DNA from 4 places in the Massilia sp. 01N410 genome. Region 1 is predicted to be linked to each of the others. Evidence: predicted binding sites of a transcription regulator. Region 1 holds the regulator's gene; each other region holds the start of a gene.

Region 1 (7,523 bases):
GCACCTTCACCGGCAACGTCGTGCTGACCCGCGGCACCCTGACGATCAAGGCCGACAAGGCCGTGCTCACGGAATCGCCGGAAGGCTATATGGCGGTGACCCTGACCGCCGCGCCGGGCCAGCCCGCGACCTTCCGCCAGAAGCGTGACGGCGGCCCCGACCTGTGGGTCGAAGGCCAGGCCCAGCGCATCGAATACGACGAGCGCACCGAGCTGGTCAAGCTGTTCTCGAACGCGGTCGTCAAGCAGCTCGAGGGCAAGCGCATGACCAGCGAGGTGAACGGCCCGTTCATCTCCTACGACAACCGCACCGAGCAGGCCAACGTGTTCAACGACACCAGCGGCGAAAGCAAGCCGGGCGGCGGACGCGGCACCATCATCATCGCGCCGCGCCGTACCGCGCCGGCGGCGGCTCCCGCGACCACGCCGGCGGCGCCGGCAGGGAAGCAGTAAATGAAGGCCGTCCTTGCCGCTGCCGCGCTGTTGCTGGCGCCGCTGGCGCAGGCGGAGCGGGCGGATGCGCTCAAGCCGCTGAAGGTGGTCGGGGGCAACGGGACCCTGGACCAGGTCACGCAAACCGTGGTCCTGACCGGCGGCGTGACCGCCACCCGCGGCACCATGCTGCTGAAGGCCGAGCGTGCCGAGATCAAGGAAGCGCCGGACGGTTACAAGACCATCGTCCTGGTCGCGGCGCCCGGCAAGCCGGCGTCGTTCCGCCAGAAGCGCGACAGCGGCCCCGAGCAGTGGGACGAAGGCCAGGCCGAGCGCATCGAGTACGACGAGCGCACCGAGGTCGTCAAGTTCAGTTCGAACGCCGCCATCAGGCAGCTGGAAGGCAGCAACGTGATGCGTGAAATGGGCGGCGAATTCATCGCCTACGATGCGCGCAAGGAAGTCCTGCTGAACCTGAACGACCCGAGCGGCGTCGACAGGCCCGGCAAGGCCCGCGCCAGTTTTACTTTTTATCCGCGCCGCACTGCGTCGGCCGGGCAACCGGAAGCAGGAAAGCAATGATGGATGTACACGCAGACGCCGCCGCCATCGCGAGCGGCGGCAGCACCCTGGTGGCCAAGGGGCTGCAGAAAAGCTACGGCAAGCGCCTGGTGGTGCGCGACGTTTCGCTGCAGGTCGCCTGCGGCGAGGTGGTGGGCCTGCTCGGCCCGAACGGCGCCGGCAAGACGACCTCGTTCTACATGATCGTGGGCCTGGTGCCGGCCGACGCCGGCGCCATTGTCATCAACGGCACCGACATCACCAGCCTGCCGATCCACCGGCGCGCCATGCTGGGCCTGTCCTACCTGCCGCAGGAAGCCTCGGTGTTCCGCAAGCTGACGGTGGAGGAGAACATCCGCGCCGTGCTGGAACTGCAGCGCGAGGACGGCAAGCCGCTGGGCAAGAACCGCATCGAGGAGCGCCTCAACGAGCTGCTGGCCGAGCTGCAGATCGAGAAGCTGCGCGAGAACCCGGCGCTGTCGCTGTCGGGCGGCGAACGGCGCCGCGTGGAGATTGCGCGCGCCCTCGCCACCAACCCGCGCTTCGTGCTGCTGGACGAGCCGTTTGCCGGCGTCGATCCGATCGCGGTGATCGAGATCCAGCGCATCGTGCGCTTCCTGAAGGAGCGCGGCATCGGCGTCCTGATAACCGACCACAACGTGCGCGAGACGCTCGGCATCTGCGACCGTGCCTACATCATCAACCAGGGCGCGGTGCTGGCGTCGGGACGCCCGGACGACATCATCGCCAATGAATCGGTTCGCCGCGTCTACCTGGGTGAACATTTCCGGATGTAGTCATGAAACAGACGCTGCAACTCAAGACCTCACAGCACCTTGCGCTGACACCGCAACTCCAGCAGTCGATCCGGCTGCTGCAGCTGTCCACTCTCGAGCTGCACCAGGAGATTGAACAGGTCCTCAGCGACAACCCGCTGCTCGAACGCCTCGACGATCCGCTCGACCACTCGGTGCGCCTGCTGGCCGACGGCGCGATCAACAACGGCGCGTCGACCTCCACCACGCCCGACTCGCCGCCCTCGTCCAGCCAGGGCGAGGAGGGCAATGGCGGCGGTGGCGCCGAAGCCGAAGGCGGCGACAGCGACAACGGCGATGCCGGCGGCGCCGAGCACGACATGGACTGGGGCGATTCTGGCCGTTCCGGCAGCGGCAGCGGCGGCGAGGAAGAGGACGGCCGCCCGCAGCTGGAAGCCAGCCCGGTCTCGCTGCGCGAACACTTGATGGAGCAGGTACGCCTGACCTGCATGTCGCCGCGCGATTGCGCGCTGGTCGAGATCGTCGTCGACACCCTCGACGACAACGGCTACCTCGAAGAAACCCTGGACGAGCTGCATGCGCGCCTCCCGGCCGAACTCGAAGTGGAATTCGAGGAGTTGCGCACCGCGCTGGCGCTGGTGCAAAGCATGGACCCGCCCGGCGTGGGCGCGCGCAGCGCCGCCGAATGCCTGGCGCTGCAGATCCGCCGCATGCCGGGCGTGCCGCTGGTCACGCGGCGCATGGCGCTGACCATCGTCGAACGCTACCTGACCTGGTTCGCGCAGCGCGAATTCAACAAGCTCAAGAAAGCCCTCGACTGCGACGACGAAGACCTGCGCGAAGCCCAGGCCGTGATCCGCCATTGCAATCCGCATCCGGGCGCGGCCTTCGCTTCCGACGTTTCCGACTTCGTGGTGCCGGACGTAATCGTGCGCCGCGCGAAGGACGGCTGGAGCGTGCAGCTGAATCCCGAGGTGATGCCGCGCCTGCGCGTGAACAGCCTGTATGCCACCTTGATGAAGCAGGGAAAATCGGAATCCCAGCTGGCGGCGCAGTTGCAGGAAGCAAAATGGCTCATCAAAAACATGCGCCAGCGCTTCGATACTATCCTTCGGGTAGCTCAAGCAATCGTGGAGCGCCAGCGGAACTTTTTCTCCCATGGCGCCGTTGCCATGCGGCCCCTTGTTTTACGTGAGATAGCTGATACACTAGGTCTACACGAGAGCACAATTTCTCGTGTCACAACTCAGAAATACATGCTGACGCCGCACGGCATGTTCGAGTTGAAGTACTTTTTCGGGAGTCACGTCGCGACCGAGGCAGGAGGAGAAGCCTCCTCGACCGCGATCCGGGCTCTCATCGTACAACTCACAGGAGCAGAAGACCCCAAAAACCCTTTATCCGACAGCAAGATCGCGGAGATGCTAGGGGAACAGGGAATGGTTATCGCACGCCGCACGGTAGCGAAATACCGCGAGGCGCTGAAGATCCCTCCCGTCAGCCTCCGTAAATCTCTGTAGCAAGCTCTTTCAGCAAGCTCTTGCAGCAAGCTTCTTGCAACAACGCTGCCCTGGTGCGTGGTATGCGCGTACGACAGGCAGCGCATCATCAAAGGAGTGTGTATGAATCTCACTATCAGCGGACATCATCTCGATGTAACCCCGGCAATCCGTGAATACGTACAGAACAAGCTCGAACGCATCACCCGCCATTTCGATCAAGTGATCGACTCCCACGTCATCCTCTGCATTGACAATCTCACCGAGAAAGAAAAACGCCAGAAGGCCGAGATCAACTTGCGCCTCGCCGGCAAGATCGTTCACGTCGCCAGCGCCGCGCACGACTTGTACGCCGCGATCGACATGCTGATGGACCGGCTCGACCGGCAGGTGCAGAAGTACAAGCAGATGCTGCAGGATCACAGTAGTACACCGCTCAAGCGCATACCCAACGATGGAGGAGAAGCTGCCGCTACAGCGTGATCCTTCCGCTGGCGCAGCACAAGCAAGGAAGGGCGCATCTGGCGCCCTTTTCGTTTTCCGGGCCGCGCTACAATGCCGTTTTCCATTTCAATAAATAAAAGAACATGAGCGAATACGTGCAGACCCGCGTTGCCAGCGGCACCGGCATCATTACCCTCGACCGTCCCAAGGCCCTGAACTCGCTGTCGCTGGAGATGGTGCGCGCACTGACGGAGACCCTGCTGGCCTGGCGCGACGATTCGAACGTCGACGCCGTCGTTATCAAGAGCAGCAGCGAGAAAGCCCTGTGCGCAGGCGGCGACATCCGCTTCTTCCACCAGGCCGGGCGCGCTACGCCCACTGGAGGCAGTGCCCTGCTGGAAGACTTCTTTACCGAAGAATACGCGCTGAACCACCTGATCCACTTCTATCCGAAACCCTATATCTCGTTGATGGACGGCGTGGTCATGGGCGGCGGCATGGGTATCGCCCAGGGCGGGCCCGAGACCGGCCTGCGCATCGTGACCGAACGCACGAAGATGGCCATGCCCGAGGTGAACATCGGCCTGTTCCCGGACGTCGGCGGCAGCCACTTCCTGTCGCATGCGCCGGGCGCGCTCGGCATGCATCTGGGACTGACGGGGCTGACCATCGGCGCCGCCGATGCGCTCTACGTCGGCCTGGCCGACGTGTTCGTGCCGGGCGCCGAACTGCCGGCACTGCATGCGCTGATCGCTGCGACGCCGGGCAAGCAGCTGGCCGATGCGATCCGCGCCTTCGCCGCGCCGTTCGCGCAGCAGGCCGGCGCCAGCGAACTCGAAGCGCAACGCGCGCTGGTCGACAGGCACTTTGGCGCCGACTCGGTACAGGCCGTGATGGTCTCGCTGGAGGGCGATGACACCCCATTCGCGCAGAAGGCCCTGGCCGCGATGCGCCAGCGCTCGCCGCTGATGATGTGCGTGACGCGCGAGATGCTGGTGCGCGGCGCCACGATGGACGTGGCCGCCTGCCTGCGCATGGAGCGCTCGCTGGTGCGCCGCAACTTCGAACACGGCGAAGTGCTGGAAGGCGTGCGCGCGCTGGTGATCGACAAGGACAATGCGCCGAAGTGGAACCCGCCCGCGCTGGATGCCGTCACGCCGGAGATGGTGGCGCGCTTCTTCGAGCCGGTGTGGCCGGCGCATGCGCATCCGTTGCGCCACCTGGCATAAGCGGCGCCCGCTCCGCCGCCCCGGCATCCGCCGGGTTTTTTTTCGCCTGCCGATAATGCGTTGCAGCATAAGCACGAATTTATGCGATGATTTCATCAGGCAATGAAATAATGGCATAGCCAAGCACAACAATAGAGGAGTCCAATTTGTCGTTTCTGATCGTCCTGGCCGCACTGGCCTTCCTGATGGTGGCCGCCTACCGCGGCTATAGCGTCATCCTGTTCGCACCGATCGCCGCCCTCGGCGCGGTCCTGTTCACCGACCCGTCCGCCGTGGCGCCGGTCTTTTCCGGCATCTTCATGGAAAAGATGGTCGGCTTCGTCAAGCTCTACTTCCCGGTCTTCATGCTGGGCGCCGTGTTCGGCAAGGTCATCGAGATGTCCGGTTTCTCGAAATCCATCGTGCAGGCGGCGATCCGCTACATCGGCCGCTCGCGCGCGAACGCCGTGATCGTCGCCGTGTGCGCGCTGCTGACCTATGGCGGCGTGTCGCTGTTCGTGGTGGTGTTCGCCGTGTATCCGTTTGCGGCTGAGCTCTACCGTCAGAGCAATATTCCGAAGCGCCTGATGCCGGGCGCGATCGCACTGGGCGCCTTCTCGTTCACCATGGATTCGCTGCCGGGCACGCCGCAGATCCAGAACATCATCCCGACCACCTTCTTCAAGACCACCGGCTGGGCCGCGCCCGTGCTGGGCACCATCGGTTCGGTGTTCATCATCGTGGTCGGCCTGGCCTACCTGGAATGGCGCCGCCGCGCCGCGATGGCGAAAGGCGAGGGCTATGGCGCGCACGCCGATGTGCCCGAGGCGGAGGCGAACCGGGAAGCGCTGCCGCATCCGCTGATCGCGGTGCTGCCGCTGGTGCTGGTGGGCGTGGCCAACTTCGCGTTCACCAAGATGATCCCGGTCTGGTACGGCGCCGGCGCCTATACGGTGCCGCCCGACGTGCTGCCGGGCGTGCACACGCCGGTGACGGCCACGGTCAAGAGCGTGCTGGCGATCTGGTCGGTCGAAGCCGCGCTGCTGCTCGGCATCCTGCTGGTGCTCGCGACCGCCTTCCGCCGCGTCAGCCAGCGCTTTGCCAGCGGTTCGAAGGAAGCCGTCGGCGGCGCCCTGCTGGCGGCGATGAATACCGCGTCCGAATACGGTTTCGGCGGCGTGATCGCCGCACTGCCGGGCTTCATCGTCGTCAGCGATGCCCTGAAGGGGATTCCGAACCCGCTGGTGAATGCGGCGGTGTCGGTCAGCTCGCTGGCCGGCATCACCGGCTCGGCCTCGGGCGGCATGAGCATCGCGCTGGCCGCGATGTCCGACCTGTTCATCAAGGGCGCCGAAGCGGCCCACATTCCGATGGAAGTCCTGCACCGCGTGGTGGCGATGGCCAGCGGCGGCATGGACACGCTGCCGCACAACGGCGCCGTGATCACCCTGCTGGCGGTGACCGGGCTGACGCACCGCGAGTCGTATCGCGAGATCTTCGCGATTACCGTCATCAAGACGCTGGCGGTGTTCTTTGTGATTGGGGTGTTTTACGCGACCGGGTTGGTGTGAGTGTTAGCTCGTCGTCCCCGCGGAGGCGGGGATCCCGGTTCGGCTATCAGTGCTGCTCGCGATGCCGCACAACCACCCGTTCGGATTCGCCGAAGTAAGCCGCCAGCCGTTCCGCCATGTACACGGAGCGGTGCTGTCCGCCCGTGCAGCCGACCGCCACCGTCAGGTAGCTGCGGTTGTCGGTCTTGAACGAGGGCAGCCATTTGGCCACGAAGGCGCGGATGTCGGCCAGCATTTCGACGGCCTGGGGCTGGGCGTCGAGGAAGGCGATGACGGGCGCGTCCTTGCCGGTGAGCGGTCGCAAGGTCAGGTCGTAGTAGGGATTCGGCACGGCGCGCACGTCGAACACGAAGTCGGCGTCCAGCGGCACGCCGCGCTTGAAGGCGAAGGATTCGAAATACAGGGTCAGCTTCGCGAATTCGATCTCGGCCAGTTCCTTGACCCAGGCGCGCAGTTTGTTCGCCGACATTTCCGAGGTGTCGATCACATGGCCCAGCTTCTCGATCGCTCCCAGGCGGTCGCGCTCTTCCGAGATGCATTCGATCAGCGTGCGGCGCGAAGCCGGGTTCTCGCCCGGGCGCAGCTCGTGCGACAGCGGATGGCTGCGGCGGGTCTCGGAAAAGCGGGCCACCAGCGAATGGGTGCTGGCAGTCAGGTACATCACCTTGACGTCATGCCCTTGCTCGCGCAGCGCGCGGACCGTGGCCGGCAGTTCCGCCAGCGACTCGGCGCTGCGGGCGTCGACGGCGACGGCGACGCACTTGCTGTCGGCGCCATTGACTGTCTCGACCAGCAAAGGCAGCAGGGCGGGGGGCAGGTTGTCGACGCAGTAGTAGCCTGCGTCTTCGAGAACATTGAGGGCTACCGACTTGCCGGAACCCGAGATACCGGTGATGAGAACGATTCGCATGTGTCCATCATACCGCAACGGTAAGACCTTGTCGCCAGTGGCCAGGCCAGTTGCGATGGTGGTAACTTAGAACCTAATCGCCGCTCATCGCCTGGCGTTGACGTTCCATGAACTCCTGCAGCG
Region 2 (7,523 bases), on a different contig from region 1:
GCATGGCGTCGACGGCCGCATCCTGAACGCGAACCGGCTCGCCTGCGAACTGATCGGCATGAGCGTCGAGCAATTGAAGAACAGGGTCAGCGGGAAGGCCCGGCCCCTGCTGCGCGCCGACGGCTCGCCCTTGCCGCCGGATGAACTTCCCGCCAACGTCGTGCTGCGCACCGGCAGCAAGGTCTCGGAAGTCATCCTCGGCATTGCCGAACCGCAGCCGGAATCGGTGCGCTGGCTGATCTGTAACGCGTATCCGGAATTCGATTCCAAGGGCAAACTTTGCCGGGTCATCGTCTGCTTCACCGACTGTACCGCGATGAAGCAGGCCCAGCAGGGATTGCAGAAGTCCGAGGAACGGCTGCGCCTGATCCTGCAAGGCTCGACCGATGCGCCGTGGGACTACGATCTCGAGAAGAACGAGATTTATTACTCGGACCGCTGGTGGGAAATGCTCGGCTACCGGCCCGGCGAACTGGGGACCGATACCAGCCTCTGGCTGGACCTCGCCCACCCCGACGACAGGGTGCGTGTTGCCGGCTACTGGGACGATCTGCTGGCCAGCCAGCGCGGCACCTATAGCGTCGAATGGCGCCTGCGCCATCGCGACGGCCACTACGTACCGGTGCTGTCGCGCGGCCTGGTGACGCGCGATGCGGCGGGCAAGGCCCTGCGTGTATCCGGAACGAATACCGACCTGACCGAGCAAAAACTGGCGGAGCGCCGTATCTACGAACTGGCCTATTACGACCATCTCACCGGCCTGCCGAACCGCCGCCTGCTGGGCGAGGAACTGGACAAGGCGCTGGCGCGCAGCGAACGCACGGGCCGCCTCGGGGCGGTGGTCTTTCTCGACCTGGACAATTTCAAGCTGCTCAACGATACGATGGGCCACGACTTCGGCGACATGCTGCTGCGCCAGGTGGCCGAGCGCCTGCGCCATACCTTGCGCCACTGCGACCAGCTGGCCAGGCTGGGCGGCGACGAGTTCGTGCTGGTGCTGGAAGACCTGGGCGACGACCCGCACGAGGCGGTGATCGAGGCCCAGCACGTTCTGGAAAAGCTGCTGTTCACGCTCGGCCAGCCTTATTACCTGGATGGACGCCTGTTCGTCAGCACGCCGAGCATCGGGGTCACCTTGTTCGACGGCGCCGCGACCGGCATCGAGACCCTGCTCAAGCAGGCCGACCTCGCCATGTACCGTGCCAAGGCGGAAGGACGCAATACCGCGCGCTTCTTCGATCCTCGCATGCAGGCCTCGGCCGAATACCAGGCAAGGCTGGAGCGGGCGCTGCGGGAAGGCTTGCTGGACCACCAGTTCGTGCTGTTCTGCCAGCCCCAGTTCAACAGTGAGGGCCAGGTGGTCGGCGCCGAAGTGCTGCTGCGCTGGCGCCGCGCCGACGGCTCGCTGCTCGGTCCCACCGAATTCATCGGCCTGGCCGAGTCGTCGGGCATGATCGTGCCGCTCGGCCAGCACGTGCTGGAGGAAAGCTGCCGCGCGCTGGCACGCTGGCGCAGCGACCATGTACTCGGACAGCTCGAGCTGGCGGTCAACGTCAGCGCGCACCAGCTGCGCAGTGCCGATTTCGTCGCCCGGATGGTCGACATCCTCGAGGAAACCGGCGCGCCGCCGGGCAAGCTCTGCCTGGAACTGACCGAAAGCGTGCTTGCCGAAAATGTCGCGGACACGATCGAGCGCATGCGCGCACTGCGCGGCCACGGCCTGCATTTCTCGCTGGACGACTTCGGTACCGGCTATTCCTCGCTCGCCTACCTGAAGCGCTTTCCGCTCACCGCCCTGAAGATCGACCGCTCCTTCGTGCACGACGTCCACGTCAATCCCGATGCCGTGCCGATCGTCAAGGCGATCATCGCGCTGGCGCGCACGCTCAAGCTCGACATCGTTGCCGAGGGCGTCGAACACGAAGCGCAGCGCAACTTCCTGGTCGATGGCGGCTGCGGCACGCTGCAGGGTTACCTGCTGGGCCGGCCGATGCCCATCGGGGACTTCGAACGGATGTACGGCAGCGGCGGGATCGGCACGGCCTAGACCTTGCGCCCAGGGCGCCGGCCTCAGCAGCCGCGCGGTCGCGGCAGGTAAGGACGCGGTGCCGGATGCCGGCGCCGGTCGGCCAGCCTTTGCCGTTCATCTCCACCTCGCCGATGACGGTCGTCGTATCCGGCGAGCCCGCCAGCATCCACGTCACGCGATACAGGCGCCGCCTCGCTCGCGGCGGGTTGTTCGACGGTCTCAAGTAAGTGTCCAAACGAAAGGTGGTGACATGGAAACTTTCGGTAATCTTTACGCATTTCTTTGGGGTTACAATGAATGTTCAGTTAAGTCGTTGATCTGAAAGAACTCATTTAAGCTGGAATGTATTTTGCTGTGGTTAAGAGTTGCATTACTTGGATGTCCATATAAAAGCGAAGTAACTTCTGGGGGAGCAAAATAATGAGATCTAAGGTTCTGAAAATTGCATTGACAACGGCATTTCTAACGGGCGCGGCGCCAGCGTTCGCAAACCTGGTCTATCAAACGGGAACGCAACAGACCGGCACCGGCCTGGGGGCGGTACAGACGGTGGTAACGGTCCAGGACAATGGTGGTGGGAAGAAAAACGGCACCGAGTCCGGATGCGTGACCTACGTCAGCGGCAATCCGGCCACCCCGGCGGAAACCTGCCCGACGGCCTTAAAGTTGGGCATGCCCACGGCCCTGGAAGGCGGCGACAACACTGCCGGTAACGCTGGTAACAATACCTATTTCCTCAGTTCGATCACCGGCCTCGCCAGCGCGGGCCTGCTCGGCTTCGTCGTCAACGTCAGCGAGCCCGGCGCGACCACGGCCACACTGACCGACCTCTATATGAGCCTGTTCAGGGTTTCGGACAGTACGACGAGATACTACAACTACATGGGACCGGACCTGGTGCTCAGCGACACCGGTGGTATCGGCCAATCGGGCCTTCACCGTTTCGTCCTGGACGACGCCCAGGCCGCCGACGCCGCGGGCTTCTGCAGTAACCTGGCCAACTGCATTGTCGGAGGTGGTGTCCAGTTCCTGAACGGCACAACGCAAGGGGCGCCGGAAACCGTCCGGGTGGCCGCCTTCGAGCGCGAGACCCCGGGCAATCCCGGCGGCGAGGTGCCGGAACCGGGCTCGCTGGCCCTGCTGGGCGCAGGCGCGATGGCCTTCGGCGCAATGCGCCGCCGCTTCACCGCAAAGCAGTAAGCCAGGCGGACAAGGGCCCGGGCGACCGCATCGGTATCACTTGAAGCGGCGTCCGGGCCGGCCGTCCATCCAGGCCGGGCGCCGGCAAGCATTACCCATCACCCATCATCCAGGCAGGCGGTACTGGCGCCTGGCGTCGCGAATCGCTTCGTGATGCCGGTTGGCCCAGTCGACCAGGCCACGCATCGGCACCATGAAGGAACGCCCGAGCGGCGTGAGCTCGTATTCGACCCTCGGCGGCACTTCCGGATACACGGTCCGCAGCACGAAACCGTCTTCTTCCAGGCGCTTGAGCGTGGTCGACAGCATCTGCTTGGACACGTCGCCGATCGCACGCATCAATTCATTGAAGCGCAGGGTGCCGCAATCGAGGGAATGCAGGACCAGCAGGGTCCACTGGTCGCCGATGCGGTCGAGGATGTCGCGGATCGGGCAGCCGTCCGCGGTGTCGGCGTCCAGGCAGGGATGGGCAATTAGTGTGTCGCGCATGGGAATCGGTCCGGCATGGTCAGGCCGCACTGACCAGATCATGCCGCGGTGACTTCTTGTAAAGGGCTCCAGCCTAGCATAGGATGGGGCGTGGTCTACACGGAGAAATTTTCATGGCAAGTATTGCCCTCATCGGCGCCACCGGCAACGTCGGTTCCCGCCTGCTCGACGAACTCGTTTCACGCGGCCACCAGGTCACCGCCATCGGCCGCGATCCCGGCAAGGTTCCGGCGCGTGCGGGCGTCAGCGCCGCGCGCGCGGACATCAATGACGAAGCCGGCCTCGCCGCCGTACTGCGCGGACACGATGCCGTGATCAGCGCGGTGCGCTTCCTGGACAGCGACCCCGAAACCCTGCTGGCCGCGGTGCGCAGCGCCGGCGTGCCGCGCTACCTGGTGGTGGGCGGCGCCGCGAGCCTGCTGGTGGCGCCCGGCAAGCGCCTGCTCGACCAGCCCGATTTCCCCGAAGCCTACAAGGCCGAGGCGACGCGTGGCGCCGCTTTCCTCGACGCCCTGCGGCAAGTCCAGGACCTGGACTGGACCTTCCTGTCACCGTCGGCGATGTTCGTGCCCGGCGAGCGCACGGGCCGCTTCCGGCTCGGCCAGGACGAACTGCTGACGGGCGAAAAAGGCAGCTCGATCTCGTACGAGGATTTCGCCATCGCGATGGTCGACGAACTCGAGAAACCGGCCCATTCGCGCCAGCGCTTCACCGTCGGTTACTGAACCCGCAGCGCCAGCCGGAGCTGCCGCAGCAGATAGTCGACGTCGGCGGCGCCTGTGTAGCGGCCCAGGGTGATCCGCATCGCGCCGCGGGCCAGCGCCTCGCTCAGGCCGAGCGCGCGCAGGACGTAGGAGGGCGCGGCGCTGGCCGAGTTGCAGGCGGAACCGGCCGACACCGCGATGCCGGGCAGCTTGTCGGCCAGGGCATCGGCGCCGGCGCCGGTAAAGCTGATGTTCAGGTTGTGTGGAATGCGCTGTTCCATGTCGCCGTTGAAGCGCACGCCGGGCAGGGCGGCGAGCCCGCCGCACAGGCGCTCCCGCAGCGCGCCGATGCGCGCGGTTTCGTTCGCCATGTCCAGGCGCGCCAGTTCGAAGGCCTCGCCCATGCCCACGATCTGGTGGCTGGGCAGGGTGCCGGAACGCAAGCCCTTCTCGTGCCCGCCGCCATCCATCTGCGCCTCCAGCCGCACCCGCGGATCGCTGCGCACGTAGAGGGCGCCGATGCCCTTGGGACCGTAGACCTTGTGGGCGCTCAGCGACAGCAGGTCGACCTGCAGGCGATCGACGTCGATCGCCACCTTGCCGGCCGCCTGTGCCGCGTCCACGTGCAGCAGTACGCCGCGGGCGCGGCAGATGCGTCCCAGTTCGCCGATCGGTTGGATCACGCCGATCTCGTTGTTGACCATCATGACCGAGGCCAGGATGGTGTCGGGCCGCAGCGCCGCTTCGAAGGCGGCCGGGTCGAGCAGGCCGTTCGGCTGCGGCTGCAGGTAGGTGACCTCGTAGCCCTCGCTCTCCAGCCGGCGCATGGTGTCCAGCACGGCCTTGTGCTCGGTCGTCAGCGTGACCAGGTGCCGGCCTTTGGCGCGGTTCGCGTGGGCCGCGCCTTTCAGCGCGAGGTTATTGGATTCGGTGGCGCCGGAAGTCCAGACGATGTCGCCGGCGGCCGCGCCGACCAGGGCCGCGACCTGGGCGCGCGCCCGCTGCACCGCCGAAGCGGCCTCAATGCCGAAAGCGTGGGAGCTGCTGGCCGGGTTGCCGAATTTTTCGGTCATGTACACCAGCATCTTCTGCGCGACGCGCGGATCGACGGGCGTGGTCGCCGCGTAGTCGAGGTAAATGGGAAACCCCGCAGGAAGCGCCGCCGGCGCCGGGAGATCGGCAGCGCTGCGACAGGATGCCGCCGCGCGGCTGGGCGTGAGTGTGTCGGTCATGGCGGTGTGGTTCAATGATGGGAAAGCCCACCTTAACCGCGTCCGCGACGAAAGCAAACGACCGATTATGCAGATCGATATCGGATTTTCGACGCTCCCAGGCGGCGGCATGCTGATATAATATTTGCCACACTGCAAGCCCATCCCATGAGCGCCCTTTTCGACCACGAGATCATCGAACAGCTGCACGACAGTTCCCGCTCGCTGGTCTATCGCGCCCGCGCGCGGGACGGTACTGCGCTCATCGTCAAGCAGCCCAACCAGCAGTTCCCGTCCTTCCAGCAGCTGGCGCAGTTCAAGCGCGAGTACGCGATCGCGCGCCGCTGCCGCCATCCGGGCGTGGTGCGTCCGCTCGCGCTGGCGCTGCATGGCGGGCGCTGGACCATGATCCAGGAAGACGCCGGCGGCCTCGCCCTCGACAAATTCCTGCGCGCCCAGCCGCAGGGCATCCTGGCGCTGGACGACTTCTTCGAGATCGCGCTGCAGCTGTGCGCGGCGCTGGAAGAGGTCCACCGCCAGGGTGTGATCCACAAGGACATCAATCCCTCCAACCTGGTGTGGAATGCCGAACGGCGCCTGCTGCAGCTGATCGACTTCGGCATCGCCTGCGAGCTGCCGCAGGAAAACCAGGGCATCGTCCACCCGCATGCGCTGGAAGGCACGCTGCGCTACATGGCGCCGGAGCAGACCGGGCGCATGAACCGGCGGGTCGACTACCGCGCCGATTTCTACGCGCTCGGCGCCACCTTCCACGAATTGCTGGCCGGCCAGCCGCCCTTCGATGCGCGCGACGGCATGGAGCTGGTGCACTGCCACATCGCGCGCAGCCCGGACTGGCTCAACCCGGCGCTGGCCGGCCTGCCTGGCGCGCTGCTGGCGATCGTCCAGCGCTTGCTGGAAAAGAACGCCGACCAGCGCTACCAGAGCGTGGAAGGCCTGCGCCGCGACCTCGAAGCCTGCCGCGCGGGTCAGGCGGCACCGGCGCAGCCGCTGCGGCTGTCCGACCACAACGGCCGCTTCCTGGTACCGCAGGCCCTGCACGGGCGCGAAAAGGCGATCACGGCACTGCTGGCGGCCTTCGAACGCAGCGCCGATGGCGGCGGCGAGATGCTGCTGGTGGCCGGCTATTCCGGCATCGGCAAGTCGGCGGTGGTGAACGAGGTGCAGAAGCCGATCGTCGCCCGGCGCGGCTGCTTCCTGTCCGGTAAATTCGACCAGTTCCAGCGCGACCTGCCTTACGCCTCGCTGATCCAGGCCTTCCAGGGACTGGTGCGCCAGCTGCTCGCCGAGCCCCAGGACGTGCTGCGGCAATGGGCGGACAAGCTGCGCGAGACCCTGGGCAGCGGGCTTGGCGTAATGGCCGAACTGATTCCCCAGCTAGCGCTGATCGTCGGTCCGGTCGAGGCGGCGCCCCTGCTGGCGCCGGAACAGGCCCAGCTCCGCCTGAGCCGGGTGTTCCCGCGCTTTGCCCAGGTATTCGCCGCTGCCGGGCATCCGCTGGTGCTGTTCCTCGACGACCTGCAATGGGCCGACGCGCCGACCTTGCGGATGATCGAGCTGTTCATGCGCTCGCGCCACCTGCTGGTCATCGGCGCCTACCGCGACAACGAAGCCGAGGCCACCCGTCCGCTGATCGGCTTGCGCGACAAGCTGCTGGCGGACGGCCTCAAGGTATCGACGCTGGTGCTGGGGCCCCTGACCGAGCAGCAGGTGGCGCGCATCGTCTCGGCCACGGTGCGCGTGCCGCTCGCCGACTGCGCGCCGCTCAGCCGGCTGTGCTTCCGCAAGACCGCCGGCAATCCCTTCTTCCTCAACCAGTTCCTGGGTTCGATCCATGAAGCGGGCCACCTGCGCTACCGCGCCGCGGAC
Region 3 (7,523 bases), on a different contig from region 1:
CCGACGCCTGGATGTTCAAGGGTGCACTCGCACGCGGCGAAGGCAAGATGCCGGAAGCGCTGGCCGCCTTCACCAAGGCTTCCGTGGTCAAGCCGGATCACCGCACCGCATTCATCGAAAAGGCGCTGATCGAAATCAACCTGCGCAAGTTCGACGAAGCCAAGGCCGACCTGGACGCCGCGCGCAAGCTTACCCCGGGCAGCCTGCAGCTGGCGTATACCCAGTCCCTGCTCGACTTCACCAAGGGTCAGAACGCGGCGGCCCTGGAATCGATACAAAAAGTGCTCAAGAGCGCGCCCGACCATCTGCCGAGCATGCTGCTGGCCGGTGCGATCGAGCTGAGGATGGGCTCCTACCTGCAGGCGGAACAACACCTGGGCAAGTATGTGAAAGCCATTCCGGACAATACCTATGCGCGCAAGCTGCTGGCCCAGGCCCAGCTGCAGACCGCCCCGTCCGAAGCCCTGGCGACGCTGGCGCCGGCGCTGAAGAATTCGTCCGACGACCCGCAGCTGCTGGCGCTGGCCGGTGAGACCTATCTGCGCAACAAGGACTACGGCAACGCCACCAATTACCTCGAGAAAGCGACGGCGCTGGCGCCGAAGGTCGCCGCCCTGCACACCTCGCTGGGCCTGTCGCGGATGCGCCAGGGCGACCAGGCCAAGGGCCTGTCCGAGCTCGAACTCGCCGCCTCGCTCGACAACAGCTCGCCGAAGGCCGGCATCGCCCTGGTGCAGGCCGAGATGTCGATGAAGCACTACGACAAGGCCCTGGCCGCGGCCCAGGCACTGGTCAAGCAACAACCCGACAATGCCCAGGTGCAGGCCCTGCTGGGCACGGTGTATGCGTCCATGAACGACCAGGCCAACGCCCGCGCCAGCCTGGAAAAGGCGCTGGCGATCGACCCGGTGTTCTTCCCCGCCGCGGCCAACCTGGCCCAGATGGACCTGAACGACAAGAAGCCGGCCGATGCCGAAGCCCGCTTCACCACCATCCTCAAGAAGGATCCGAAAAACATCGGCGCCATGACGGCGCTGGCCGAACTCGCCGACCTGCAAGGCCAGCCCGACAAGGCCACGACCTGGTTCGAAAAGGCCAGCAGCGAGAACCCGACCGCCGTCGGCCCCGGCATGCGCCTCGCCAACCATTACCTGAAGATCAAGCAGGCGCCGAAGGCGCTGACCGTGGCGCGCAAGCTGCAGACCGAGAATCCGACCGATCCGAACCTGCTGGACCTGCTGGGCCAGGTCCAGCTGGCGAACAACGATGCTACCGCGGCGATCGAAACCTACAGCAAGCTGGTCAACGTGCAGCCGAAGTCGCCCCAGGCCAGGTACCGCCTGGCCTCGGCCTATGCGGTGGCGAAGCGTGACGACGATGCCGCCTCCGAGCTGAAGAAGGCGACCTCGCTGCAGCCGGACTTCCTGCCGGCCCAGCTCGCGCTGGCCGAGCTGTCGATGCGCAAGAACCGTCCGGAAGAAGCCCTGGCCATCGCCCGCGGCATGCAGAAACAGCCGCGTACCGCGAACGCCGGCCTGATGCTCGAAGCCGACATCCTGATGACGCAGAAGAAGATCGACCAGGCCCTGCCGCTGTACGAGAAAGCCCAGGCCAGCCATCCGACCACCCAGGTGGCCCTCACCCTGCACCGCCTGCAGAAAATGAACGGCAAGGAGCAGAAAGCCAACCAGGTTCTGACGCAGTGGCTGAAGGACCATCCGGACGACGTCCAGGCGATCATCTATTCGGCCGAGCAAAGCCTGTACGCCAAGCAGTACCAGGCGGCCGCCACCCAGCTGGAGAGCGCGCTGAAACTAGCGCCCAACAATGCGCTGGCGCTCAACAACCTGGCCTGGACCTACCAGCAGCTGAACAATCCGAAGGCGCTGGAAACCGCCGAGAAGGCCTACAGCATCGCAGGCAACAACCCGGCCGTGCTCGACACCCTGGGCAGCATCCTGACCGACAAGGGCGACACCAAGCGCGCGGTCGACCTGCTGCAGAAGGCAGTGACGGCCTTCCCGAACAACCTCGACATGCAATTGCACCTGGGCGAGGCCCAGGCCAAGAACGGCGACAAGGCCGGTGCCCGCAAGACCCTGGAGAAGGTGTCGGCGGCCAACAAGGGCGAGAGTTCGGCCAAGGCGAAGGAGTTGTTACAACAAATGTGACATCCAGCCGGCGGCGCAAGCCGCCGGCTTGACAAATAGTGTTCTTTTTATCTTGTTCGTTATCAACTATTCATTTCTTTATAGAATCTTTACTGGCCCGGTGTTACGATTGGTACTATAGGCGCGCGTTTGCGCGAGATAAATAGCGACGTCCTGCGGAGAGAAAAGAATGAACAGTTTAGCAACTGGCGAGGAAGTGGTGAAGGCGTCCTCTGAACCTCAGGACGCACGTTACGATTCCGCTCCTAAGGGGGGTGCTGAGCTCGGCTGTGATACGATCACAGACGTGACCATTAACGAAAAAACATTTGGTATCCGTACGGCGGACACGGATGGGAGGCGCAGTTCTGCGAACCTTCTCATCAACAAGATGTATGCGTGGCGCGGTTACTCGGGCACGCATCGTCTGGACGACGACCCGAACCGGATTACTCTTTCGGCTTCCGATCACGGCGAAGTGGTCGGAACGGTCACGCTTGGCATCGATTCCCCGGTCGGCCTGCTGGCCGACGAAGTCTTCAAGGACGAGATCGACCGTTTCCGCGAGCGCGGTGCGAAGGTCTGCGAAATCACCAAGCTCGCCTTCGACCCGAAGGTGCGTTCGAAGGCCGCCCTGGCTTCACTGTTCCACGTGATGTTCATCTATGGCCGCCGGCTGCACAAATGCACCGACGTCTTTATCGAAGTCAATCCGCGCCACCGCCGCTTCTATGAAACCATGCTGGGTTTCAAGCGCGTCGGCGAGCTGCGCATCAATCCCCGTGTCGATGCCCCCGGCTGGCTGCTGTGGAACAGCCTCGACTACGTCCAGGACCAGATCGAGCGCTACGGCGGCACCAGCGATTCGGCGGAAAACGAACGCTCGCTGTTCCCCTACTTCTTCTCCCAGAAGGAAGAAGAAGGCATCGCGCGCCGCCTGACCAACCTCGGCTGAACGCGCCTACCCCGGCATTCAGGCAGCGCCGCCCGGCGCTTCGGCCGCCGTCCGCGCGGCCGCTTCGTGGCGCGCCAGGATCGGGTTGATCAGGCGCCGCATGAACAGGCCGATGCCGCCCCACATCGTGATGAACCACAGCGGCACGCCGCCCGGCGGATTGCCCGGATAGCCCCACTGGCCGCTGTGCACGCCCGTGTATTCGATCAGCGCCCCCAGCAGCACCATATAGCCGGTATAGGCCAGGTCCAGCGGCTCGTGGAACAGCGCCAGCCCCACCAGCAGCAGGACGCCCGTCACCAGCAGCAGCGTATTGCTGTCGTGGATGGTGGCGAAGGCGGCCGAATAGGCCAGCGCGAGCGCCCATACGGTCGCCCGCCTGCCGGCCGGCGCCGGGCCGTTCAGCAGGCGCCGCGTGTGCAATAGATAGAAGCCCCACATGAACAGTTCCCAGACCGGCTGCAGCAGGATGTCCGGGTGGGCGAACATGAAGATGCCCTGCTTCAGGGAAGCGGCATTCATCGCCGTGAAGAAGGCGCAGACGCAGACGTAGAAGATCGCCTCGACCTTGCCGAGCCGGCCGAAGCTCAGGATCCAGAGGAGCAGCAATGCGGCCAGCTTGCCGGGATTGGTCGGCACGAACGCCAGGATCAGCATGACTGCCGGGACCTGCAGGAGAAGGCGGGTTCGCATATACATTTGGCAAGTAGACATGAAAGGCGCTGATGTTGTCAATCAGCACAAGAAAAAAGGCCTCCGAAGAGGCCTTTTCAAGTGGCGCGCCAGGAATTACTTGGCGGATTTCTTCTCGCGGCGGCGCAGGGCGGCGCCCATGCCGACCATGGCCAGGCCCATCAGCGACAGGGCACCCGGCTCCGGCAGGGCGAATGCCTGGCCCGGATCGTCGATACGGGCACCCAGGATGTTCTCGCCGCCATTCCACAGCGGGTTGTAGTTGTAGCTGTTCTTGAAGCGCAGGTCGCGCAGGCCCAGGTAGCTGGAGAACCAGTTCGAGTTCAGCTGGTTGGCCCACAGGCCGGTTTTGCCGTCGATCATGGCATCGGTCACGACCGAACCGTAGGAATCGGCATTGCCGGTGAAGCCATTGCTGCTTGGCACCTGGTCGCCGACGATGGTATTGGTCGGGTTGCCGGTATCCATGCCGGTATCGAACATGATACGGGCCAGGAAGGTGCCTTCGGTAAAGCCGGTAGCGCAGCTTTCACCGCAGCGGATGCTCGGGCTGATGGACGTGTTCGACACCGACGATTTGCTCATCGTGTCGGTATTGCGCCAGTACAGGTCGAGATAGCCGCCGGTAGCCGGGAACGGGTTGGTTGCCGACGGCGAACCTTGCTGGACGCCGTAGAACATACCGGTGATCTGGCCTTGCTGGCCATTGACGAAGAAGATTTCACCGTTCGGATCGATCGCATCGTGCGGCGTGTTGACGTCGCCTTTTTCGGCCGTCGACACCAGGATAACGCCCCAGTTGATTTCGTTGTTACCGAAGGTGTGTGCGCCGTTGATGGCGATCTGTTCTTGACCCGAGAACTTCAGGTAGATCGGGCCTGCCGGCAGATTGGTGGGAGCCGGTGCAGCATACGCACCGATGCTCACAGCGGCGCCGACAGCGAAAGCGAGTAACTTCTTCATGTTCTCTCCAATAATGGAATCAATTAATCATTAACGACAGCAAAGGTATATAAGCAACCTGCGTGCCAGCTTGAATAAATGCCTTATAACTAACTGATCTTGAAGAGAATTATTATTAGGAAATTAACATTTCAACAGATTCTTAAAGGAAAGTTGACAAAACTTGTAAAAGAAGTCGACAGTTAACTGCTTAACACAACTACGCCTACTATCAATTGTGATAGCGTCCGGGCGCCAGCAGGTCATGCGGATCGAGTTCGCGGCGCAGGCGCGCATGCAGGCGCGCCGAGTCGTCCAGCAGGTGCTGCAGATCCGGCATGGCATCGACCGCAAGGCGATACGGGAACCAGCCGCGCTCGCGGCCGGCGGCGATCAGCTCCCGGTAGCAGGCCTGGGCCGCCGCCACCGCCGCCGGCGAATTGCGGTCGAACAGGAGCGGCACGGTACTGTCGAACAGTTTGTCGCTGAGCGAAGTAAACGTCAGCAGCGGCTCGATGCCGTGGCGCCGGGTGATCTCCCTCACCATCTGGACATAGGCGCGTGCGCCGGCGCCGCGCATCGGCACCAGCGGCGCGTACCAGATCAGGCCGCAACCGTCGCGCGCCGGATCGCGCGGCCCCTCCCCGTGCGGACGTGGATTGCGCCAGTAGGCCAGCGGCAGGGCCGTCTCATTCGGACGCCCCAGCACCAGTTCCATCGAACTGGCCAGGGTCGAGGCGGTGCTCGACAGGCGCCGCCCGGCCGGCCCGGGAATCCAGCGCGACAGCGCCAGCAGCGTGTTCGCATTGTCCTGGCTCAGGAACAGCAGGCGGCTGGCCACGCCCTTGAGGGCGGCGCGGATCTCCTTCTGCGCCGCCTTCACCATGCGCGCGGTGCCGTACAGGGTGCCGAAGCCGGTCCAGGGCAGGATCTGGTACTGGCTGCCGAGCGCCTCGATCACCTCCTGCGGGATCAGGCCGTCGGGACCGACGCGGTCGGCCGGATACGGCGCCGACATCGCCAGCACGCGGTGCCGGTTCATCAGATTCAGTCCGCCGACCGTGCCGGGCAGGCGGCCGAGGATGGCGCGGATCCGTTCGACGGCCGGCTCGAGCAGGCTGTCATCCTTCAGGCTGAACAGGCACACTTTCACTTTTTCCGGACGGCGCGCCAGCATGATGCTCATCCGCGTGACGATGCCCAGGCCGCTCTGGGTGAACAGGCCGCTGGCATAGGGGCCGATGCCCCACTTGAACAGGCGCGCGATGTCGTCGCCGCCGGCTTCGCGCATCGCCGAGCGGTACAGGCTGCCGTCCGCCAGCACCGCCTCGAGGTCCGTCACCGCCGCGAAATGATCGGTGATCGGCGTGACGCCGTAGCCGCGCTCCAGCGCATTGCCGAGCAGGCTGCAGTGGGGACCGGCGCCGGTGGTCGGCACCATGAAGGGGTAGTCCTGCTTTTCCAGGAACTCGGCCAGCATGCCTTGCGTGACGCCGGGCTCGAGCGTGACCACGCCCATGTCCTCGTCGAAATGCAGGATCGCGCGCAGCCGGGACAGGTCGATGATCACGCAGCCGTCGCGCGCCGCGAGCGCGCTGCCGTAGCCCCAGTTGTGGCCGGTACTGATCGGATGCACGGGAATCCGGTAGCGCTGGGCGATGCGCATTACCTCCGGCAAGTGCTTGCTGTCGAGAATGCGCAGCGCGGCCGGCAGGCGGCGCGTCGCGCCCGTGGTATCGGCGCCCCAGGCCTGCAGGGCGGCTTCGCCGTGCAACACGTTTTCCGGGCCGAGCAGTGCCTGCCAGGCGTCCAGGGCCGGCGCCAGTTGGGTCGTGGTGTCTTGCATGAATCAGTTGGAAGTCGGTGGAGAGGACGGAGGTGAGTGCTTGAGCTTCAAATTCAACTGCTCGATCAGTTCGGTTGCCGCGCTGACGATCTGGCCGGATTCGAAGCCGGCCTTGGTCATTTCCTTAAAAAAGGAGCGCGCGAGAATCTTGGCGGCGTCTTCGGGATTGCGGTAGGCCAGGCGCACCTTGTCCTGGACCTGGTCGCGCGCTTCCTGCAGCAATGCCAGTTGGGAAAAACGCGAGTCGAGCAAACGTTGCAGCTGCTGCACCTGAATCGATTTGCCGATGAATAGTGCGATTATATTCAGCAATTGTAGATCGCCCTGGGTGAATGCCTGGCCCTCCCTGGCGCCCGCGACATTGATCACGCCGACGATCTTGCCGTCGACCCTCAGCGGGGCGGACATCAGGCTGCCGCCGATGCCGTCGCGGCCCTGGGCCAGCGCCGCCACCTCGGATTGCGCGATGTCTTCGATCAGCAGCGCCTCGCCGCTGGCCAGTACCCGGCCGCAGATCCCTTCGCCCTGCCCCACCGAGGCCGTCAGAGCGGCGTCCGGCAGCTTGCCGAAGCGGGCGTGGACCGTCATGCGCAGCTGGCCCGGGGCGCCGCTGTTGAGCAGCATGATGGAACAGCTGCCGGCACCGAGCAGCTCCGCCGTCAGTGCGGCCTGGTTCTGCAGGCTTTCGTCCAGACTGCCTTCGGCCAGGAAATTCTGCAGGTCCTGGAGTCTCACCCACCTGTTTTCCGCGCTGCCCATGTCTTCCTCGCAATAGGAGTGATTACATATCGGTAATCTTTTAATAATATCAGTGCGCCGGCGTCGCGTCAGGAGAAAGGAAGGCCTTGTGAAAAAGATGGCGCAGCAGCAGGAAGAAAGGCATGCGCAGCCAATTGCCGCGGATATACAGCATGCCGTGGGCGAGCGGCGTGAAGGC
Region 4 (7,523 bases), on a different contig from region 1:
ATCGTGCGGCGATGGCTTCTTCCCCATTCTTGGAGTAAATTGGAGGAAATTGTATAGAGGTGATGCGATGCTGAACCTGCTCAACGATTTCGAACCCAGGCTCCTCCTGCATGCCGCCATACTCGTGTTTGGCCTCGCCACGTTTTTCGCCCTGATCCTTGTCAGCCGCTGCCCGCAGTGCAACTGGCTCGAATGGGTAAGCGAGCGCTTCAACGCCGACGACACCGAATAACAGACTCGCCGTCAGTTTCTTTTCAGCACCTTCGATCTTGCCCAACGGGCAAGAGAATGCGTTATGCTTGAGTTCGCTCAGCAAGCACATTCCATCCCATCGAAGGAGCCGACGTGAAACGATTGACCGCCAGCCTCGTTGCCATTGCCCTGATCGCATCCGACGCCTCGACCCTGGTCCTGGCGCAGGATTATTCGAAGTACAGTCAGGAGGCACTGGACAAGGAGCTGGCCCGTAACGCGGTGGCGCGGCTGGGCGTGATGGTGCCCATGCGCGATGGCGCCGCCCTGTCGACCGATGTCTACACGCCGAAGAACGCCAAGGGACCGCTGCCCACCATTCTCTGGAAAACGCCGTACAACGAGCACAAGCTGCGCGGAGGGACCCTGCGCTACGTGCTCGAATCGGTCAAGCGCGGCTATGTCTTCATCGTACAGAACGAGCGCGGGCGCTATTTTTCGCAAGGTAAATGGGAGATTCTCGGTCACCCGCAGACCGACGGCTACGACACCCTCAGCTGGATCGCACAGCAGCCCTGGTCGAACGGCAAGGTCGGCACGCTGGGCTGCTCGTCCTCGGCCGAGTGGCAGCTGGCGCTGGCCGGGATGAATCACCCGGCACATGCGGCCATGGTGCCGATGTCGGCCGGCGCCGGCATCGGCAAGGTCGGACGCTTCCAGGAGCAGGGCAACTGGTACACGGGCGGGGTGCCGCGCAATCTCTTCTTCGTCTGGCTGTACGGGGTCGAGAACCCGCTGCGCGCGGAACTGCCGAACGGGCTGCTTTCCGACGAAAAGCTGCGCGCCCGTATCGAGGCCTATAACGACCTGGATGCGAGCAAGCCCAAGGTCGAGTGGAACAAGCAGATCAGGCACCTGCCGGTCGAGCAGATGCTGACTTCCCTCGGCGAGCCGCCATCCACCTTCGAGCAATTCATCAAGCGCGGCCCGGCCGATCCCGCCTGGAACAAGGGCGGCCTGTATCACGAAGGCATGGGCTGGGGCGTGCCGGCGCTCTGGTTCAACAGCTGGTACGACGTCTCGATCGGGCCGAACCTGGAACTGTTCAACCTGGCGCGCATGGCCAACACCGACAAGGAGGCGAGCGCCAACCAGTACGCGGTGGTGGCGCCGGTGCCGCATTGCCAGTACGCGCGGCTCGGGCCCGACACCGTGGTCGGCGAACGCGCCATGGGCGACACCAGCTTCGACGTCGACGGCGCCGTCTACGGCTGGTTCGACCGCTGGCTGAAGGGCGACCAGAAGGCCTTCGCGCAAACGACACCGCGGGTGCGCTACTACATGATGGGCGCCAACCGCTGGCAGAGCGCGGCCCAGTGGCCGCCCGAGAACGCCAGGCCGATGCGCCTCTACCTGCGCTCGAAAGGGAATGCGAACAGCCTGTACGGCGACGGCCGCCTGCTCGGCGAGGCGCCGCCGGCGGGCGAGGCGCCGGACCGCTACCGCTACGATCCCATGAACCCGGTGCAGACCATCGGCGGCGGCGACTGCTGCAACGGCGGCGTGGTGGTGCCGGGCGCCTTCGACCAGCGTCCGATCGAGGCGCGCAGCGACGTGCTGGTCTACAGCAGCGAGCCGCTTACCAGGCCGGTCGACGTGGTCGGCTTCGTGGACGCCGTGCTGAAGGTGTCGTCGAATGCGAAGGACACCGACTTCGCGGTCAAGCTGGTCGACGTCGCGCCCGACGGTACCGCCTGGATCGTCGGCGACACGATCTTCCGCGCCCGCTACCGCAACGGCTACGACAAGCCCGCGCCCCTGAACCCGGGCGAGGTGGTGACCATCCACCCGACGCCGATCGCGACCGCGATCCAGTTCGGCGTGGGCCACCGCATCCGCGTCGAAGTCACCTCGTCGAATTTCCCGAAATTCGTCCGCAACCTCAACACCGGCGGACCGAACGAGAGCGAGAAGGAGGGCGTGGTCGCGGACAATGCCGTCCATCACGCGCCGGATGCGGCGAGCTATATCGAGCTGCCGGTACTGCGCTAAGGCTTGCCGGGCCGCCGGACAAGCCAGTACCGCATGCCTGCCAACAGGAAGCGGTGGACTTCGTCGATCGGCGATGCGTCCCCCTGGCGCCGGAAGCCCGGTTCGCCCAGGATGGCGGACTGGGCTGTCCCGCGCAGCAAGGCAATCCGCCTGTCCTTCCTCTCCCGTGTTGTGGATTTTAACTTTCCTACCCCATCCGCGTAACCAAAGGTGCCGAGCTTGCAACTACCAGCAGTGCGAGTCTTGTGTTGTCATCTTTGTCATGGCAGGATGAGCCATCCTGAGCTCGCACACATTTGTGCGCATGTTCGAACCGGGCTTCGATATGCCAGAGAAAAACACTCCATCCGACAACGACGGGAATCTCGACGGTCAGGCAAGCGAAGCCCGCTATCGCGCGGCGTTCGAGCATTGCACCGACGCCCTGTTCCTGACCGGACTGGATGGCGGCATCCTGTCCGCCAACGTCGCCGCCTGCCAGCTGTTCGGCTATACGCAGGAGGAACTGCTGGCGCGCAATATCGGCGACCTGCTCGACAGCAAGGACCCGGACCTGGTCGCCGCGCTGGCGCGGCGTGCCGCGGCCGGCGAGGGCACGTCCGAGCTGCGCTTTGCGCGCCCTGACGGCGAAGGTTTCGAGGCGCGGGTCGTGGCCAGGGTGTTCACGGACGGCAACGGCCGGCCGGTGACCAGCATGAACGTCCACGACATCAGCGACAGCAAGAATGCGGAAGCGCTATTGCGCGAAAGCGAGCAGCGTTTCCGCCTGCTGTACGAGCATGCGCCGATCGGCATCGGCCACATCGACCTCGACGGCAAATGGATCTATGTGAATCGCGCCTTCGCGGCGATCGCCGGCTATACGCCGGAAGAACTGATCGGCCGCGACAATCTCGAGCTGGCCCCGCCGGACGAGCGCGAGCGCAGCCGCCAGTTCACCGAGCAGCTGCTGTCCGGCGCCATCGAGATCCAGCGCGACCGCCGCCTGCTGCGCAAGGACGGCAGCACACGCTGGATCCGCCTGACCGCGAAGATGCTGCGCGACGAAAGCGGCCATCCACTGTACGGCATCATCCTGTTCTTCGACATCACCGACGCCATGCACGCCGAGGAAGCCCTGCGGCGCAGCGAGGAGCGTTTCCGCACGACCTTCGAGCATGCGCCGCTCGGGATCGCCGAATGCGCGCCGGACGGCCGCTTCGTGGCCGCCAACACGACCCTGCTGGCGATGCTGGGCTATACCTTGGACGAGCTGGAAACCCTGTCGAACCAGGACATCACTCATCCGGCCGACCAGGAAACGGCAGTCCACAATTTCCACAAGCTGTTGACCGGCCAGCAGGCCGTGACGGTGGCGGAGCAGCGCTACCTGCGCAAGGACCGCTCGCAATTCTGGGTCAACGTCACCTGCTCGCTGCGCAACAGCGGCGACGGTCCGCGCGTGCTCGAGATCGTCGAGGACGTCACGGGGCGCAAGAAGGCCGAGGAAGCCCTGCGCGGCGCGGTCGAGTATTCCTACCACCTGGCCAGCCACGACGCCCTGACCGGCCTGGCCAACCGCGCCAGCTTCAACGAGCGCCTGAAGGACGCGCTCAAGTACGCACAGCGCGATGGCCACCTGGTGGCCGTGCACATGCTCGACCTGGACCGCTTCAAGTCGATCAACGATACCCTCGGCCACCACGCCGGCGACCTGCTGCTGAAGGAAGTCGCGCGCCGCCTGCGCACCCACATCCGCGAGACCGACCTCGCCGCGCGCCTCGGCGGCGACGAGTTCGTGATCGTCCAGACCCACCTGGCGGAGGCAGGCGCCGCCGAGGTGCTGGCCGACAAGATCGTGGTCGAGCTGAGCCTGCCTTACCTGCTGGACGGCCAGGAAGTCTACAGCGGCACCAGCATCGGCATCGCCGTGTATCCGAACGATGCGCACGAGCCGGGCCAGCTGGTGAAGCTGGCCGACCTGGCGCTGTACGAAGCCAAGAACCAGGGGCGCCTGAACTACCAGGTGTACCGCGAATCGCTGGGCAAGGCGGCCCAGGAAGCCAAGCGCTTCGAGCGCGAGCTGGAGCGCGCGCTGCGCGACGAGGAACTTTGCCTGCACTACCAGCCGCAATACGACCTGGAAAGCGGGCGCATCGTCGGCATCGAGGCCCTGATCCGCTGGCTGCACCCGGAGCGCGGCCTGTTGACCGCGGCGGATTTCATCCAGGAAGTGGAAAACGCCAACCTGATGCTGCCGGTGGGCGAATGGGCGCTGCGCACCGCCTGCTCGGCCCAGGCCCGCTGGGTGCGCGACGGGCTCGTGGTGCCGCTGACCTTGAACGTGTCCTCGAAACAGATCCGCCATCCGCGCTTTCCGGCCATCTTGAACCGGGTGCTCGACGACACCGGCCTGGCGCCCTCGCTGCTGCGCCTGGAGATGCGTGAGAGCGTGCTGCTGGATCCGAAGTTCTCGGCCCAGGCACTGCAGGAGGTGCGCAAGCGCGGCGTGAGGCTGGGACTCGACGATTTCGGCGCAGAGCTGGCGGCCCTGTCGTCGCTGCAGAAATTCCCGCTCGACATCGTCAAGCCGGGCCAGGAACTGGTGCGCCGGCTATCGCGCCACGACAACGCCTCGGCCATGCTGTCGGCCCTGGTCGGGGTCGCGCGCGACGTCAAGATCACGGTCTGCGCCGACGGCATCGAAACGGCCGACCAGCTGGCCGCCGTCAAGAATCTCGGCTTCGATTGCGGCCAGGGCTATCTGCTCAGCCCGCCGATGGCGGCGTCCGACATGGATCGCCTGGTGGCGGCCGAATTGGCCGGCTGAGGCACTTTTCGCCTGTCATGCATTGACCAGGCGGCCATGCGATCCAAGGCAAGCACGACGTCAAAACGGCTTCCTCGCGCACGCGCACGCGTGTCCAGTGAGTTTTTAAACTGGTAACAAGAGCGTAATGTAAACCACATCGCTGAGTGATCGCTGACCGCCTCGTTTTTATCGGCATGTCGCGATAACCCGCGTGCGGCTGGCATTTCATGCGAATTGCTTATCGAATTCCTGCATAAGCATTTACGACCGGTTGTGAATCCATGAATTCACTTTGCATGAATCCGGTTTCTGTCAGTGTTTTTTACAATACCAAAAATTAATTTGAAAAAAATAACTGCAAGTCGTTGAAAAATTTAAAAAAATCTACAGTGGCATAAAAAATGCTACGTGAGGAGCGCAACATCCCAATCAAAATAAAGGAGCTTTTATGTCTATTGCATCCAAATTCGCCGTCGTCGCAATCCTGTCGGGGGCTGGCGTTGCAGCGCAAGCCGCGCCGGTTACCTACCTTGGCGGTGACAATAACGTGTCCTCGCTTGCGCAAATGGTCAACTCTACTGCGGCAGCCGCAGCTTTTCTTTCGGTTGCCGGAAATCTCAATACGGTTGATTTCGAGTCGGCCCTGCCGGCCAACCTGACCATCACTGGCGGCGTCACAACCAATAACTCGGGATGTGGTGCCTTATGCGGGTTTAACACGACGGCCGGCGGACAATACTTCCGCAGCCTGGTTGGCGGTTCGGCGACGTTCAGCTTCGTTAATCCGGTCGATGCTTTCGGATTTTACGTTACCGGCCTGCAGACAAATCTAGTGTCGCAACAAACCATCGTCTATGTCGATGGTTCGTCAGTCACCCAGACGATCAACGTACCGTCCGCAACGGATGGGGGAGGGGCCTTCATCGGGTTTATCGATTACGGCAACCTGATTGCAAGCGTAACTTTCAACGCTACCAACGATATCGTCGCGTTCGATGATTTACGTTTTGGCCGCTCCGAAAACAATCCAGGCGGCCCCAATACCGATGTGCCGGAACCCGCTACGCTTGCCTTGTTCGGTCTGGCTTTCGCAGGACTCGCTTCGACCCGGCGTCGCAAATCCAGCTAAGTACTTGACCGGAAATAAATGTGAATTTTGGCAAACAGAACCGGATGCGGTGCAAGGCGGCGAGTGCGCCGCAGTGCGAGCACTGCAAGCAGGAGCCAACGCAGCAACGCGCCGGTTCTGGCAGCCAAAAACACATTTATTTATGGGCGAGTACTTAATCACATGAATGGCTGTCCGACTGGCGCAGAGCCATTCTCTACGCCAGTAATTTCGCAACAAATAAGTATTGCCGACAAGGTGCTCGGTGACCGGCAAGCTAGCGAAGCCTTGACGAGGCCGATTTATAAGCCTTCATCAAATCCAGAACGACCCGCGCCGCTCGGCAAACTTCCAGCCGCTGTCCGTCAGCCTGAACCTGTCGTAAAAGACGCCGGGCACGGGCGCATCGGCGGCGGCCGGCCTGGACCCCTCCTCGGCGGGACGCTTGGCCGACAGCAGCAGGATCCGCGATTGTCCGCGCGCCGACCCGGCATCGTCGACGCTGACGATGATGTCGGTGCAGACATGGAAGGTCATGACGTCAAGAGGCCGCTTGCGGAAGGCGGCGAGGATGGCATCAATGCCGGCGATGGCCTGGTCCGGCGCCGATGGCCGAAAGAGCAGGGCGTCCGGCGTGAACAGGGCCGCAAGTTCCTCGTAACGCCGCTGGTCGTTCAGGTAGGCGTATTCCGAGATCAGGCGGGCGCAGGCCCTTTCGATGGCGGCGTGGTCGTCGACGTGCATGCTCATCGTCCTCAGGCCGACTCCGGCACCCGCCGGGTTTTCAGGAAGTCTTCGAGGGTCTCGCCACGCATACTGGCGTAGACGGCCAGGTTCGACATCTTGACCACGCGCGCGAATTTTTCCAGCACGAAGAAGCTGACGCCATACTTCACCAGCCCGAGCCAGTCCTGGCGGGTCACCAGGCCGCGCTCTTCCTCGTTCAGCTGCAGCTCGTCGAAGGCGGCGTCCAGGTCGCGCGCGACCAGTTCGCGGAAGGCCGGCTCGCGATGGCGCCAGAAGAAGCGGTTCAGGCGAGCCGCGTGGATGCTGGCGTTCAGGTCGAAGGGATAGGTGCCTTCGAGTTCCTCCAGGCCGGCGGTTTGCGGATTGCCGTACACCGGCGCGGCGGGGGCGTGTCCGTCGCCCTCCTGTTCGTAGATGGCGACCGCCATATTCGTGGTGGTGGCCAGGTAGTAGCTCTGGTGGATGCACCTGATGTTGTCGTTCAGGGCGCCGCGCATGGCCAGCCACATGATCACCTCGGCGCTTTCGGCGCCGCCGAGTTCCACCAGTTCCGCGTGGCGCATCTTCGCCAGCCTTTCCGGCTCCTCAACGATCAGACGCAGGAATTCCTCGTCCCACTCGATGTTGTTGAAG

The links. The regulator sigma-54, encoded in region 1, starts transcription at its own class of promoters, with help from an activator protein. The targets are predictions, from matches to a motif close to TGGCANGNAANCTGCTTT.
Region 2: a site for sigma-54 is predicted at 2,368-2,385, ahead of AC1DOP_RS00725 (PEP-CTERM sorting domain-containing protein). Genes of this name have one in related genera too.
Region 3: a site for sigma-54 is predicted at 4,812-4,829, ahead of AC1DOP_RS16855 (PEP-CTERM sorting domain-containing protein). Genes of this name have one in related genera too.
Region 4: a site for sigma-54 is predicted at 5,426-5,443, ahead of AC1DOP_RS00665 (PEP-CTERM sorting domain-containing protein). Genes of this name have one in related genera too.

The regions. Positions count from the first base shown of each region.
Region 1 is NZ_JBFTRV010000010.1:68,739-76,261, reverse strand. It holds gene lptA (lipopolysaccharide transport periplasmic protein LptA) at 1-452, shown strand, start outside; gene lptA (lipopolysaccharide transport periplasmic protein LptA) at 453-1,013, shown strand; gene lptB (LPS export ABC transporter ATP-binding protein) at 1,013-1,789, shown strand; gene AC1DOP_RS15060 (RNA polymerase factor sigma-54) at 1,792-3,288, shown strand; gene hpf (ribosome hibernation-promoting factor, HPF/YfiA family) at 3,391-3,750, shown strand; gene AC1DOP_RS15050 (enoyl-CoA hydratase/isomerase family protein) at 3,855-4,940, shown strand; gene AC1DOP_RS15045 (GntP family permease) at 5,087-6,490, shown strand; gene rapZ (RNase adapter RapZ) at 6,537-7,400, opposite strand; gene hprK (HPr(Ser) kinase/phosphatase) at 7,474-7,523, opposite strand, start outside.
Region 2 is NZ_JBFTRV010000001.1:155,473-162,995, forward strand. It holds gene AC1DOP_RS00720 (putative bifunctional diguanylate cyclase/phosphodiesterase) at 1-2,047, shown strand, start outside; gene AC1DOP_RS00725 (PEP-CTERM sorting domain-containing protein) at 2,450-3,229, shown strand; gene AC1DOP_RS00730 (winged helix-turn-helix transcriptional regulator) at 3,335-3,718, opposite strand; gene AC1DOP_RS00735 (NAD(P)-dependent oxidoreductase) at 3,832-4,443, shown strand; gene AC1DOP_RS00740 (IscS subfamily cysteine desulfurase) at 4,437-5,654, opposite strand; gene AC1DOP_RS00745 (diguanylate cyclase) at 5,802-7,523, shown strand, end outside.
Region 3 is NZ_JBFTRV010000012.1:74,493-82,015, reverse strand. It holds gene prsT (XrtA/PEP-CTERM system TPR-repeat protein PrsT) at 1-2,171, shown strand, start outside; gene AC1DOP_RS16865 (GNAT family N-acetyltransferase) at 2,341-3,105, shown strand; gene AC1DOP_RS16860 (hypothetical protein) at 3,124-3,798, opposite strand; gene AC1DOP_RS16855 (PEP-CTERM sorting domain-containing protein) at 3,895-4,761, opposite strand; gene AC1DOP_RS16850 (FAD-binding oxidoreductase) at 4,973-6,586, opposite strand; gene AC1DOP_RS16845 (GAF domain-containing protein) at 6,590-7,321, opposite strand; gene AC1DOP_RS16840 (nucleotidyltransferase domain-containing protein) at 7,395-7,523, opposite strand, start outside.
Region 4 is NZ_JBFTRV010000001.1:139,271-146,793, forward strand. It holds gene AC1DOP_RS00650 (hypothetical protein) at 1-316, opposite strand, end outside; gene AC1DOP_RS00655 (CocE/NonD family hydrolase) at 346-2,244, shown strand; gene AC1DOP_RS00660 (sensor domain-containing protein) at 2,570-5,053, shown strand; gene AC1DOP_RS00665 (PEP-CTERM sorting domain-containing protein) at 5,484-6,164, shown strand; gene AC1DOP_RS00670 (nuclear transport factor 2 family protein) at 6,459-6,893, opposite strand; gene AC1DOP_RS00675 (gallate dioxygenase) at 6,899-7,523, opposite strand, start outside.